Regions from separate parts of the Zhengella sp. genome, predicted to be linked through region 1. Evidence: riboswitches for the same ligand, from Rfam matches in the RefSeq annotation. Region 1 holds a riboswitch; the other holds the start of a gene.
What was found. A riboswitch is a leader RNA that binds a small molecule or an ion and turns the genes downstream of it on or off. The one in region 1 is predicted to bind S-adenosylmethionine.
Positions count from the first base shown of each region.

Region 2: linked by a shared signal. The riboswitch ahead of metA (homoserine O-succinyltransferase) and the one ahead of R3D65_RS09485 (O-succinylhomoserine sulfhydrylase) in region 1 are both predicted to bind S-adenosylmethionine.

Region 1 covers NZ_JAWKWO010000002.1:716,906-724,190, reverse strand. The annotation lists gene R3D65_RS09500 (sulfatase-like hydrolase/transferase) at 1-1,600, shown strand, start outside; gene R3D65_RS09495 (hypothetical protein) at 1,623-2,204, opposite strand; gene R3D65_RS09490 (2'-deoxycytidine 5'-triphosphate deaminase) at 2,286-3,404, opposite strand; SAM riboswitch at 3,451-3,529, shown strand; gene R3D65_RS09485 (O-succinylhomoserine sulfhydrylase) at 3,574-4,761, shown strand; gene R3D65_RS09480 (CDP-alcohol phosphatidyltransferase family protein) at 4,766-5,380, opposite strand; gene apaG (Co2+/Mg2+ efflux protein ApaG) at 5,739-6,131, shown strand; gene R3D65_RS09470 (Hsp33 family molecular chaperone) at 6,144-7,121, opposite strand; gene argF (ornithine carbamoyltransferase) at 7,124-7,285, opposite strand, start outside.
Region 2 covers NZ_JAWKWO010000001.1:1,194,879-1,202,163, forward strand. The annotation lists gene R3D65_RS05690 (YmdB family metallophosphoesterase) at 1-692, opposite strand, end outside; gene R3D65_RS05695 (5-formyltetrahydrofolate cyclo-ligase) at 798-1,382, opposite strand; RNA gene ssrS (6S RNA) at 1,446-1,603, opposite strand; gene R3D65_RS05705 (hypothetical protein) at 1,908-2,174, shown strand; gene R3D65_RS05710 (AAA family ATPase) at 2,302-3,144, shown strand; gene R3D65_RS05715 (DUF2161 domain-containing phosphodiesterase) at 3,173-3,865, shown strand; gene R3D65_RS05720 (fatty acid desaturase) at 3,843-4,844, opposite strand; SAM riboswitch at 4,991-5,069, shown strand; gene metA (homoserine O-succinyltransferase) at 5,129-6,061, shown strand; gene minC (septum site-determining protein MinC) at 6,286-6,990, shown strand; gene minD (septum site-determining protein MinD) at 7,020-7,285, shown strand, end outside.

The DNA of each region.
Region 1 (7,285 bases):
CAACAGTTCGATGACAGTCCTGTACTGTATCGCAACGGTCCTCTTCATCGCCAGCCTGGCCTATGTCCTTTCGGGCCGCTTGGGGTTCTCGATCCTGCTGGCCTGGTTTCTTGTCGGTTTTCTGACAGTGGTCTCGACGCTCAAATACAAGATCAAGGGATTTTCGCTGCATTTCTACGACTTCGTGATGGTCGCGGAGGACCGCGAGGTCGCTTCCTTCCTGCTGGATTCCTACCCCATGCTGGCGCTGCCCGTTCTCGGGCTCGCCATCGCCTGCATTGCGGGGGCCGTGATGCTTTTCCGCTGCGACAAGAGGCAGACCATACGCCTGCCGCACCGTTTCGCCGGCGCTCTGGCCGCCGCCATGGTGCTGAAGCTGACCTTTCCGGCAGAGGCCTCGGCCGAGCAGCGCTATTTCTACTATCTCCAGGGGCGCCATGTTTCTGCATTCTTCGTGTCGCTTCTCGACCTGCAATACATGTTTGCTTCCAATGATTTCGAAAAGCGCATCGCCGGCATGGCGCCGGAGGCGCCTTTCAGCGGCGATGTGGATTGCGGCAACGGGCAGCGGCCGGACATCATCGTCGTGCTGGAAGAGAGCATGACCGACCCGGCCATCTTTCCCGAGATGCCGCACGGCAAGGCGATCTCCCGCCGGATGCAGGGCGCGGCAGACACCTTCAAGCCGCTTTTCGTCGAGACCTTCGGCGGCGGAACCTGGATCTCCAATCTTTCGCTGATGACCGGGCTGTCGGCGACCGATTTCGGGTGGCGCAGCCCCTATCTGACCATGATGCTGGAAGGAAAGGTGCGCGGAGCGCTGCCCGAGATGCTCTCGCAATGCGGATACCGGACGGCGGCGATCCTTCCGCTCAACTACACCTTCGTCAACGAAGGTCCCTTTCTTTCATCCATCGGCTTCGAGACGGTTCTCGACCGGTATGACATCGGAGCATCGTCCTACCACATGCGGGATGCGTTCTATTTCGACGCCGCGAGCCAGTTTGTCGAAGGGCACAGGGAACAGGACGAACGGCCGCTCTTCCTGCTCGTCCAGACCATGATTGCCCATTCGCCCTATGAAGAGGCCCTGCTGCCGGGCGTGCAACCGGACGCCGCCTCCCTCGATCCGGACCCGCAAACCGCCGAATATCTGCGCCGCATGGTGATCGGGCGCCAGGACTTCGAGACGTTCGCCGCGCGCGAGACCGCCCGCAAACAGGACCGCGGCCTCATCGTCATGAGTTTCGGCGATCATCAGACCTATGTGACGCTTGACCACGCCAAGCGCCTGTCGGGCGAGGATGCGCTGGCCCGGCCGCGCTCCATGGCCTATCGCACCTTCTACACGGTTTCTCCGCAGACCGGCGCCACAGCGCCGGCGCCCATCGACATCGCCTATCTGTCCACAGCCCTGCTGGACGCCGCAGGGATACCCGGATCGGATGTCTTCAAGGATTTGCGGCGGCTTGCGGGCCATTGCGGCGGGCGGTTCCACGACTGCCCCGACCGCGCCGGCGTGGACCGGCATATTGCGCGGCGCATCGCCGGCGGGCTGCTCGACCTGGGCGGCGATGACGCGGCCGCGCCTGGTTCCTGACCGCGCCCGCCCCTGCCCACTGTCACAGTGAGCGACGGTCACCCGCCGCAACACCGGCGCGGGCCTTGTAGGCTTCAGCGTCGCCGAAATCGGCGAAACCGGCATGGTAGGGATGGATGCCCCTGGCCTGTCTGGCATGCTTGATCGGGCACCAGCGGGTTTCCGTGCGCGCCGCGATCTCCCGCACATAGGCAAGAAGGCCATTGGCATAGGAACAGTACCAGCAATTGAGCTTTTCCAACCCGTTCAGATAGGCCAGCCTGTAGCGGTCGAAGACTATGTAATCGGCGCGCCGCACCTTCTCCAGCCCGTATGCGGGGAAGCAGACAGCCTGATAGACGGACGCAAAGACATCGAGCAGGACGAGCGGAATGAAGACCGAATAGATGACCGGTGCTGTCAGGATCACGGATAGACGGGCACCGGCGACGTATTTCAGCCAATGCGTCCGCATCTGGCGATGCAGGCGCAGGACTTCGGCCTCGAAGACAACCCGGCCGCGCTCCATGCGGTAGTTGAATGCCGCGCGGCGCTCCGCGATGGCCCTCTCAAGGTCGTCCTGCAGTTTCTCGAACTTCTCGGCCAGTTCCGGATAAATCGCCATTGCCATCTTCCCGCTGCGGTAGAGCCAAATCCTGGCGGGAAAGGGAGCCATGCGCCTTGGCTCAGGTCAAGGCAGGTGCCTTCAGCGGAAATGCTTCGACAGTTTCAGGCCCTGCGCCTGATAGTTCGATTTCAGGTCCGCACCGTAGAGGGTGCCGGGGCGCGCCAGCATGTGCTCATAGACGAGACGGCCGACGATCTGCCCGTGTTCGAGAATGAAGGGCACTTCATGGCTGCGCACTTCCAGCACGGCGCGCGCGCCCTTGCCGCCTGCCGAGGCATGGCCGAAACCGGGGTCGAAGAAACCGGCATAGTGGACCCGGAATTCGCCCACCAGCGGATCGAAGGGCGTCATTTCGGCGGCAAAATCCGGCGGCACATGAACCGCCTCGCGGCTGACGAGGATGTAGAACTCGTCCGGATCGAGCACCAGTTCGCCCAGGCCCCTGCCCTGCAACGGCTCCCAGAAATCCAGCACGTCATGGGCGGCGCGGCGGTCCACATCCACCAGGCCGGTATGGTGCTTGCCGCGATAGCCGATCAGGCCGCCTTCGCCGCCCATCAGGTCGATGGACAAGGCTACCCCGCCACCGGAAATATGCGGTTCGCCCTCGTCCACCAGCGCCTCGGAGCGGTGGAGCAGCATCAGCTCGCCTTCCGACAGCAGCGAATGGCCGTTGCGGAAGCGGATCTGGCTCAGCCTGGACCCGGTGCGCACGACGATGGGAAAGGTGCGCGGGCTGACCTCGATGAAGAGCGGGCCCGAATAGCCACGCGCGATCTTGTCGAATTCGCGGCCGTGGTCCGTCATCACGCGGGTGAAGATGTCGAGCCGGCCGGTGGAGCTTTTCGGATTGGCCGATGCCGAAACCGTGTCGGGCAGATGCAGGCTTTCCAGCAGCGGGATGATGTAGACGCAGCCTGTTTCAAGAACCGCGCCCTCGGACAGGTCGATCTCGTGCAGCTTCAGTCGCTCCAGCTTGCTTTCCACCGTCGCCGACGGACCCGGCAAAAAGGAAGCACGGACGCGATAGGCCGTATGGCCAAGACGCAAGTCGAGGCTGGCGGGCTGGACCTGGTCATCATCCAGCGGACGGGCGCTGATCAGCCCGCCCGTCTTGTGCAGTTCGGCAATGTCACGGTCCGGCAGAATGCCTGTCTGGCGCACGGTGCCGCCCTCCCCTGTCTGGCCGCAGAGCATTAACGCGCAAGCGCGTTGACGCAAGGGATCTGCAAGCCTATAAGCCCGTTTATCCCGTGGTGATTTGGCCGGCCGGCTTGCAGCCACGTTAAACAAGTCGCTAAAAAGGGCCGAATGACACCGGCTTTGCGACTTTCGCGGCCGGTTTTTTGTTGTGAAGGCTTGACCGATGGCTGAGACAAAACGCCCCCTCCACCCGCAGACAACCCTCGTTCACGGCGGCACGCTGCGCTCGCAGTTCGGCGAAACATCGGAAGCGATGTATCTGACGCAGGGCTTCGTCTATGACAGCGCGGAGGCTGCGGAAGCCCGTTTCAAGGGCGAGGCGCCCGGCTTCATCTATTCCCGCTACGCCAATCCGACCGTCGACATGTTCGAAAGGCGGATGGCGGCGCTGGAAGGGGCGGAAGACGCGCGGGCAATGGCGTCCGGCATGGCCGCCGTTTCGGCCGCCCTGCTCTGCCAGCTCAAGGCGGGCGACCACATCGTCGCGGCCAAGCAGTTGTTCGGCTCCTGCCGGTGGGTGGCGGAAACGCTGTGTCCGAAATTCGGCATCGAGACCACGATCATCGACGGCACCAGCCCGGAGGCGTGGGAGGCTGCCATCCGGCCGAACACGAAGGTGTTCTTCCTGGAAAGCCCGACGAATCCGACACTGGCGGTGATCGACATCGCGGCGGTCACAGCCCTTGCCAATGCCCATGGCATCACGGTCGTTGTCGACAATGTCTTCGCGACGCCGCTTTACCAGAAGCCGCTGGAACTGGGCGCCCATGTGGTCGTCTATTCGGCCACCAAGCACATTGACGGGCAGGGCCGGTGCCTTGGCGGCATCGTGCTGTCATCGAAGGACTGGATCGACGAGAACCTGCACGACTATTTCCGCCATACCGGCCCCAGCCTTTCGCCGTTCAACGCCTGGACGCTGCTGAAGGGGCTGGAAACGCTGCCGCTGCGCGTGGCGCAGCAGACGGCGAGCGCGGGCCAGATCGCCGATTTCCTGGCCGGTCACGGCAAAGTGGCGCAGGTCATCTATCCCGGGCGGGCCGACCATCCGCAGGCCGCCATCATCGCGCGGCAGATGGCCGGCGGCTCCACCATGGTCTGCATGGAACTGAATGGCGGCAAGGACGCTGCCTTCGCCTTCGAGAACGCCCTGGAGATCTTCGCCATTTCCAACAATCTGGGCGATGCCAAGAGCCTCGTCACCCACCCCAGCACGACCACGCACAAGAACCTGAGCGAGGAGGCGCGGCTGGAACAGGGCATCCGGCCCGGCACGGTGCGCCTGTCGGTCGGGCTGGAACATGCCGGCGACCTGATCGCCGATCTCGAACAGGCGCTGGCGCGGGCCTGACCGGTCAGCGGCGCGCGGCGAATGTGCGCCGGGCCAGCAGGATGCGCATGGCCGCCGTGTAGAGGCACACGGCGGCGAAACACCACGCGATGACGGCGAACCAGGCCGGGAACAGGCACATGGCGACGAAGACGGCAATGGTCTCGGTGGCTTCCGCCAGGCCGGTGGTGAAATAGAGCGACTTTTCGCCCCGGGCCGTGGTTTCCATGGCATGGCGCTCGGCCAGCACCGCATAGGCCAGAAAACTGGCGCCATTGGCATAGAAGGTGAAGAGAAGCGCCGCGGCCGCCAATGCATTGGCTTGCGGGTCGAGCATGGCGAAGGCCAGCGGGATGGCGCCGTAGAAAATGAAATCCAGGACGATGTCGAGATAACCGCCATAGCCGGTCTTGCCGCGGATCGCGGCGACGGCGCCGTCAAGCCCGTCGGCGAGCCGGCTGGCGAGCAGCAGGGCGAGCCCGGTCCATAGCCATCCGCCTGCAATGGCGCCAGCCGCCGCCATGCCGATCGCCCAGCCGCACCAGGTCACCATGTTTGCACTGACGCCCCAGGCGGCCAGCTTGCGCGCCATGGCCCTGAGGCCCGGATCGATGCGCCTGCGCACCCAGCCATCCAGCATGCTATCCCCCGTGAAAATGACCGCGCCTTGGCGGTTGCTCATCCTGTCGCGATTCAAGACGGGCGGGCAAGACCCGGTTTTTCAACAGAACTCCGATCGCACCCGATAGGCCGAAACGCCTCTATTCAGCAATGGTTGAACGGCTTGCTCGTCCGAACTGCGAACGACTTGACGCCATGGATCAACCTGTGTTTGTTTTCATCGCAAATACAACTATATGTTGTTTTTTCCTGAGCTTCTTTCTGAGGTTGAGGATTTCTCGGTTTCCCGTTCCGGCACCACCGTTCCTGACTGTCCGGGCCAAGCCCGTTGACGACAGGGCGCGCCATGGGTGTATGATCGCGCATTGGAGCCTGCCATGTATCGAGCACGTACCGAAAACATCGAAGTCAGCGTCGAGCCGATCTATCTCGATGACGAATCCGAGCCCGAGGAAAACCGCTTCTTCTGGGCCTACCAGGTTCTGATCGCCAATGAGGGCGATGTCGCTGTCAAGCTGCTCTTCCGGCACTGGCGCATCACTGACGCCCATGGACGGGTGGAAGAGGTACGCGGGCCGGGCGTGGTGGGCGAACAGCCGGTGATCGCGCCGGGCAGCCAGTTCGAATACACGTCGGGCTGCCCTCTGCCCACCCCTTCGGGCATCATGCAGGGCAGCTACACGATGAGCGACGCCCAGGGCCGGCACTTCGATGTCGACATTCCGGCATTCTCGCTGGACATTCCCGGCACCGTTCGCATGGTCAACTGACCTGCCGGCGGTTCATTCCTTCTTCAGGTCCGCCGGATCGAACGTGTAGCTGGTGGAACAGAATTCACAGGTTACCTGGATCCTGCCGTCCTCGATGCTCTCGTCGATCTCCTCGGCGGTGAAGCCGTCGAGGATCGCGCCGATCTTTTCGCGGGTGCAGGAGCATTTGTCATGGACCGGTGCCGGCTCATAGACCGTCGCGCCATGCTCATGGAACAGACGGTAGAGCAGGCGCTCGGCGCCGACGGTCGGATCCCAGAGTTCCGTCGGCTCGATGGTAGCAAGAAGCGCCTCCGTTTCGCGCCAGGCATTGTCCACCGGGACATGGGCGCTGCCATCGTCGCCGTCGCCGCCATGCAGGTCGGGCATGCGCATGCGCTCCGGCGCATCGGGCAGGAACTGGGCGACGATGCCACCGGCGCGCCATTGCTGGAGGTTTCCGGGCAGGATTTGCCGGCCGGCCGAAAGGCGTACGGCGGTGGGGATCTGCTCGGACTGGCGGAAGTATTTCTGCGCCACCGTTTCGAGGCTGGACCCGTCCAGTTCGACAATTCCCTGATAGCGCTGCATGTGAACGCCCTGGTCGATGGTCAGGGCCAGGATGCCCTTGCCAAGGAGATCCTCCGGCGCGGTGCGGCCGGTTTCCACCGCCTCGGCGAGCCGCGCCTCGTCATATCGGGCATAGGCGCGTACGCCGTCCGGCGTGGTGAAGTCGGCCACCAGCATGTCCACCGGCCCGTCGGACTGGGTCTGGAAGATGAACTTGCCGTTGAACTTCAGCGATGTGCCGAGCAGGACCGCCAGCGTCGTCGCCTCGGCCAGAAGCAGGCTGACCTCCGGCGGATAAGCGTGGCGGGAGAGAATGGAATCCAGTTCCGGGCCAAGCTGGACAATGCGGCCGCGCACATCCAGAGGCGACACCTGAAACGGCACGACGGCATCGTCGCCGGCGTGTCCGATCTCGCCAAGCTCCTTGTCACTGTCAGTCACGGTCAGCGCCCCGCTGTGAAACACCAGTTGATGATGGCCTTTTGCGCATGAAGCCGGTTTTCAGCCTCGTCGAAGACCACGGAATGCGGTCCGTCGATGACCTCGTCGGTCACTTCCTCGCCCCGATGGGCAGGAAGACAATGCATGAACAGGGCGTCGGGTTT
Region 2 (7,285 bases), on a different contig from region 1:
TCGAACCGCCCTTTCGGCACCTTGGAGAGGAACCGGTTGAGCGGCTCCTCCTTGTCCATGCCGAGCGAGGAATCGTAGTCGCCGCACATGCCGGCATCCGACATGTAGCCCGTGCCGTTGGCCAGAATCTGGTGATCGGCTGTCGGGCAATGAGTATGCGTGCCGACGACGAGGCTTGCCTTGCCGTCCATGAAATGGCCGAAACACATCTTTTCCGATGTCGCCTCGGCATGGAAATCGAACACCACCGCATCCGCCTGCTCGCCCAGCGCGCAATGTTCAAGAACATTGGCGCCGGCGACGAAGGGGTCGTCCAGTTCCGGGTGCATGAACACCCGGCCCATCACGTTGGCAACCAGGACGCGGGCGCCGTTGCGCGCTTCGTAGACGCCGGTTCCACGCCCCGGCGTGCCCAGCGGATAATTCACCGGCCGCAGGAAACGGTCCTCGCGCGAGGCAAACGAAAGCGCCTCGCGCTGGTCCCAGACATGGTTGCCCGTGGTCACCACGTCGGCACCCGCCTCGATCGTTTGCCGGTAGATATCTTCCGTGATGCCGAAACCGCCGGCGGCGTTCTCGCCGTTGACGATCACGAAATCCAGCCGGAAATCGGAAATCAGGCCCGGAAGCCGGTCCCAGACGGCCGTGCGGCCGGACCGGCCGACCATGTCACCAAGAAAAAGCAATCTCATGGCAGCGCATTATCAGCGCGAGGCAACCGGGCGCAAGCGCCAACACGCCGCTCATGTGAAGATTGTCACACCGCCGGCCTTCGCCCGGCATCCGGCCAGGCCGGCTCACGGCTCGTTTTTCAGCACCCGCAACCCGCTCTCCGTCCACATGGCATGCAGCGGCACGTCATGGGCCTCGGCCGGAACCGCATCGACCTCCTGGCAATCGAAGGCCATGCCGACGAGACGCGGCCTGTGGCCGTTCGCCCGCAGGGCGGCAATGGCCCGGTCGTAATAGCCCGCGCCATAGCCGATCCGGTTGCCCGCCCGGTCGAAGGCCGCCAGCGGCATCAGCATCAGGCCCGGCGACAGCAGTTCGGTGTCCGGAGGCGGGGCCAGCGTGCCGAAGCCGTTGTCGATCAGTGGCGCGCCGCGCACAAGCGCGCGGAACTCCACCGTTTCCCGGTCGATCATGGCCGGCACGCACAGCCGCGCTCCGCGCGCCGACAGTGCCATCATCAGCGGGCGGATGTCGAGTTCGCTACGGATCGGCAGGAAACCGGAGACCACCGCGCCGGGATCGAGGTCCAGCTGACCGGCCTCGTCGGCCAGTTTCATGGCGACTTCGATCCGGTAACTGGCATCGAGCCTGTCGCGGCGCGCCAGCGCCTCGACCCTGAGTTTTTTCTTGAGAAGCCTTGTTTCGCTCATGGGCTGCTTATGCCGGGGCTTCACCCCGCTGGCTAGCCGGTATGCGACGCCGGAGGAAGAAAGGTGCGATCCACGGCGACCGATGGAAAGATCGATCCCGGGAACCTACAAAGTAGGTGGGCGCCGTTTGACCAAGCCCACGGGCAAGATCAGGGACAGCTCCCTGGGAGATCGATAAGGCCCCGGGAATATGTTGTTCCTGTCGGGAAGCGCAGACCGCAACCGCAATATAAGGCTCTTGCGGGCACTTCGCCAGTGGCTCGCCGGCAAATGGCAAGATTGTTCACACATTGGCGAACACACTGTTTCACAAGCTTATTTCGCATCCGTTCGGGTCACGAAACCGCGACTGTACAATCACGAACCGGTCGCCGTTCGTTGTTTTGCATGTGTCCGGGCGAAGCATCATCTTCCATCCATCGGAACGCGGACAAGCCGCACCGGACCTGATCCCGGGAAGGGACAGTCGGATAGCCGGGACCTCCTCCCAAGACCCCGGCGCCAATGGAAAGAAGGAAGACTATCATGAAGAAGCTGATCATCGCCTCCGCCCTCGTCATCGCCGCCACCGGCATGGCCGCCGCCGAAAACAACCGCCTCTACACGGGCAACTACTCCGCCAACGTCCTGCAGGACTATGGCGCGCCGGGCGTCACGGCTTCGGGCACCGTCAACTACGACATCGACCGGATGGCCACCGCCTCCATCACGGCTCCGTCCGCCGACCATGGCCGCATGATCCACGGCAACTATTCCGCCAATGTGACCGCCGCCGACATCCACGGCCGCTGACCCTGGTCTCCGGCATGACCCGAAAGGCCCGCGCATCGCGCGGGCCTTTTGCTGTCCAGCCCTTGCGGATGGTGAGCACGCTGCCTAATGTTCCGGCCGACGACACGGCAAGAAGGCAAGGGAGCCCATGCGTTTCGAGGGAACCGAACATTACGTCGCGGACAAGGATCTGATGATCGCCGTCAACAGCGCCATAGCGCTCGAACGGCCGCTGCTGGTCAAGGGCGAACCGGGCACCGGCAAGACCGAACTGGCAAAGCAGGTGGCCGCTGCACTCGGCCTCGATCTCATCGAGTGGCACATCAAGTCCACCACCAAGGCGCAACAGGGCCTCTATGAATATGATGCCGTCAGCCGACTGCGCGACAGCCAGCTTGGCGATGACCGGTTCAACGATATCCGCAACTACATCAAGCGCGGCAAGCTTTGGGATGCCTTCGAGGCCGACCGCAAGGTCGTGCTTCTGATCGACGAGATCGACAAGGCCGACATCGAGTTTCCCAACGACCTTTTGCAGGAACTCGACAAGATGGAGTTCCATGTCTACGAGACCGGCGAAACCGTGCGCGCCAGGGTCCGGCCGATCGTCATCATCACATCCAACAACGAGAAGGAACTGCCCGACGCCTTCCTGCGCCGCTGCTTCTTCCATTACATCCGCTTCCCCGACGCCGACACGCTGAAGAAGATCGTCGAGGTCCACTATCCGGGCATCAAGCAGCGCCTCGTTTCCCAGGCGCTCAGCCAGTTCTACGAGATCCGCGATGTGGCGGGCCTGAAAAAGAAGCCGTCCACCTCCGAGGCGCTGGACTGGATCCGGCTTCTCGTCGCCGATGACGTCGATCCGGAAACCCTGCGCGCCGACCCGAAGAACGCACTGCCGAAACTGCATGGCGCGCTTCTGAAGAACGAGCAGGACGTCCATCTTTTCGAACGCATGGCATTCCTGGCCCGCCAGCGCGGCAATTGATCCGGCGGCGCGCGAACGGAGCCGCACCATGGCAGCAAGCCGTCCGCGCGAAACCGATCTCTACCAGCCCGTCAAGACCCTGCTCGAAGGGCAGGGCTACACGGTCAAGGGTGAGATAGGCGCGGCCGACATCGTCGCCATGCGCGACGGCGACGCAGAACCGCTCATCGTGGAACTGAAGGCGGGTTTCTCACTCGCCCTGTTTCACCAGGCCATCGAGCGCCAACGGGTCTCCGATACGGTCTATGTCGCCGTGCCGCGCGGCAAGGGCGCTGGCTTCCACAGGGCCCTGAAGGCGAACATGACCCTGTGCCGGCGGCTCGGCCTCGGCCTGATCACGGTACGCCTTTCCGACGGTTTCGCGGAGGTCCGTCTTGATCCCGCGCCATACAAGCCGCGTAAGTCCAAGCCGCGCAAGGGCCGCCTGCTGCGCGAATTCAGCCGCCTCGTCGGCGATCCGAACACCGGCGGGTCGACCCGCCGCTCCATCACCACCGCCTATCGCCAGGATGCGACGGCCTGCCTGGCGCACCTGTCGGCAAACGGCCCCAGCAAGGCCGCGCTCGTGGCCCGTGCGACCGGGGTGGAAACTGCCAGGCGCATCATGGCCGACAACCATTACGGCTGGTTCGAGCGGGTATCACCCGGCATCTACGCCCTCAGTCCAAAGGGGCAGGACGTGGCACGCCAACAGCCGATCACGCCGCCTGCATCCGCCTGAAATCGGAAAAGCTGACAAGCCGCTTGGAGGCTTCGTCCCACAACGTGAGGCGGACGCATTTCAGGCTTTGCCAGAAGGTCAGCCGACCCTTTTCGCGGAATTCCGGATAGGCTTCCAGCACGTCCGGCAAGCGCCAGAACGGCACGCGGGCGGCAAGGTGATGCACGTGATGGATGCCGATATAGCCTGTCGCCCACATCAGCGGCCGTGGCAGGTCATAAAAGGAAGAGCCTTCCAGCGCCGCCGTTTCGCGCTGCCATTCCGGTGCCCGCGCCCAGAAGGTCGGATCGAACTGGTGCTGGATATAGAACAGCCAGACACCGGCGATTGCCCCCATGAGCACGACCGGAAGATGCACCGCCAGCATCACCTGCCAGCCGAACGCATACCAGAGGCCGCCATGCACGACAGCGATGCCGATATTCGTTCCCAGGGCAGAAAGCCATGCTTCGCGCCTGTCCGTGAAACCGGAAGGCCAGCGCTGTTGCAGCAGGAAGACATAGGCCGGGCCGATGGCGAACAGGACAAGCGGATTGCGATAGGCGCGATAGGCAAGCCGTCCCCACACCCCGCGTGCGCGGTATTCGTCCGTCGTCAGCGTGTTGATGTCGCCAATGCCACGCCGGTCGAGATTGCCGGACCCGGCATGGTGCAGGTTGTGGCTGTGGCGCCAGTAGCCATAGGGCGTGAAGGTCAGCACGCCGAGCAGCCGGCCGACCCGGTCGTTGAGCGTTGGCGTGGAAAACAGCGAACCATGCCCGCAATCGTGCTGGATGATGAACAGGCGCACCAGCATGAGGGCGGCCGGCGGCAGCAGGACGAGCGAAACCGCCCAGTAGCCGGCATCGAAAAGCCATGCGGCGGCAAGCCACAAGCATGCGAACAGTCCGGTCGTCACCGCCAGCTCGCGAAACCCGCGCCGATCATCGGCTTTTGCGAAAGGCCGCAGACGGCCACTCCAGCGCTGTGTATCCTGCATTTTCCTCCCATCCGCCCGCACGGCATTCGTTCTTGGTGTTTTGCAAGCAGCCCGGTATACGTTTCTGCCGGCAAAAGCGAGGCCGACTGTTGTCGCATTCGAGGCAAAGGCTGCGGCAGATTGACCACGGAACCGGGAAAGCATAGGTTCTCGCCCGTGGTGATTTGGCCGGCCGGCTTGCAGCCACGTTAAACAACTCGCTAAAAGGGCCGCGGACAGCAGGAGCGCCACGGAACCGGCAGCGAGATCGTCGCGGGCCGGCCTGCAATTCTGGAGTCCGACACATGCCGATCCGCATTCCCGATGCCCTTCCCGCCCGCGATGTCCTTGTGCGCGAGGGCGTGTCCGTCATGAACGAATCCTCTGCCATACGCCAGGATATTCGTCCGCTTCAGATCGCCCTCCTGAACCTCATGCCCAACAAGATCCGCACCGAGACGCAGATTGCGCGTCTGGTCGGCGCAACACCGTTGCAGATCGAGTTCTCGCTCGTGCGCGTCAGCGGCCACACGCCCAAGAACACGCCGGCCGACCACCTCATTTCCTTTTACCAGACCTGGGAAGAGGTCCGTCACCGCAAGTTCGACGGCTTCATCATCACCGGCGCGCCCATCGAGCTGCTGCCCTTCGAGGAGGTGGCCTACTGGGACGAGATGGAAGCCATCTTCGACTGGACGGTGACCAACGTGCACTCCACCTTCAACATCTGCTGGGGCGCCATGGCCGCCATCTGGCATTTCCACAAGGTACCAAAATACGCCCTGGAAAAGAAGGCCTTCGGTGTCTACCGGCACCGGAACCTCAATCCTGTCTCGCCTTATCTTGCTGGTTTTTCGGATGATTTCCAGATTCCTGTCTCACGCTGGACAGAGGTGCGCAAGGCCGATCTGGAAGGCAAGCGCGGGCTGGAACTGCTCATGGACAGCGGCGAGACCGGACCCTGCCTGATATCGGAGAAGGCCGGCAACCGTCTCTACATCTTCAACCATATCGAATATGATTCGACCTCGCTGAAGGAGGAATACGAGCGCGATGTCTCCGCTCATGTGCCGATTGCCGTGCCGCACAACTATTTCCCGGACGACAATCCGCTCAACCAGCCGCTGAACCGATGGCGCTCCCATGCCCATCTCCTGTTCGGCAACTGGATCAACCAGGTCTACCAGACGACGCCGTTCGACATGGATGACATCGGCCGCGACCGCAAATGGTTGTGAGGATGTGGCGGCAGAAAGCCACGGCATTGACATGCCGGACGTTTGACCTGCCGGGCTGACGTCGCTGGCCTGCCGTGCCTCACGCATTGGCGCCCTTGGTTCGCGCCGGGAAATCCGTGCGATTTCCCGGCTTTTTCCTCTCCTCTCCACCTCTGCAAAGGGCGCGCGTTAACGATTTGTTAACCATGGTTAACTTATCTGCTGATAAGAGATTCTTTACCTGGATGAACAGAGTGTTAACCGGCACGACCCAAGCCATCCGCCTGAAGGGACGCTCGTTCCTCGCCATCGTCCTGAGCCCGGAACTGCCGCTCGACGACTGGTTCGAGCGATTCGATGCGCTGGCCTCCCGCTCGGCCGGCTATTTCCTCAAACGCCCCGTCATGCTGGACGTCACCGGCATGGACATCGACCGCGAAACCCTGCGCGATCTGGTGGACAGGCTCGCGGGTCGCTCGATTCGCATCATGGGCATCGAGGGCGCCGGCGAAACCGATCTCGGCCCCGACCTGCCGCCCGCCATGAGTGGCGGCCTGCCGGCCTCCGGGATCGAGGGAAACGAAGCCACCGACATGCCCGTGCAGCTTGGCGCGAGCGTCCCGGCACCCTGCCTCATGGTGACCGAACCGGTGCGCTCCGGCCAGACGCTTGTCAGCGAAGGCGACATCACCATCGTCGGCTCCGTGGCGTCGGGCGCCGAAGTCATTGCCGGCGGCTCGGTGCATGTCTACGGCACGCTGCGCGGCCGCGTCATGGCGGGTTCCGCCGGAAACGAGGCAGCACGGATCTTCTGCCGCAGGCTGGAAGCCGAACTCGTCGCCATCGCCGGATATTACCAGACGTCGGAAGACCTGGACCCCGGCCTGCATGGCCGCTCGGTTCAGCTTTGGCTCGAAGGCGAAAGCATATTGGCGCAAGGATTCAACTGACCCCGAGGGGTGCGGAGAGGGAGAACGGCATGGGCAAGGTGATCGTGGTCACATCCGGCAAGGGCGGGGTGGGCAAGACGACGTCGACGGCGGCGATCGGTGCGGCGCTGGCGCAGAACGGCGACAAGGTCGTCGTGGTCGATTTCGATGTCGGCCTGCGCAATCTCGATCTGGTCATGGGCGCGGAAAGGCGCGTCGTCTACGACCTGATCAATGTGATCCAGGGTGAGGCGAAACTGGCCCAGGCGCTGATCCGCGACAAGCGCCTCCAGACGCTCTACCTGCTTCCCGCCTC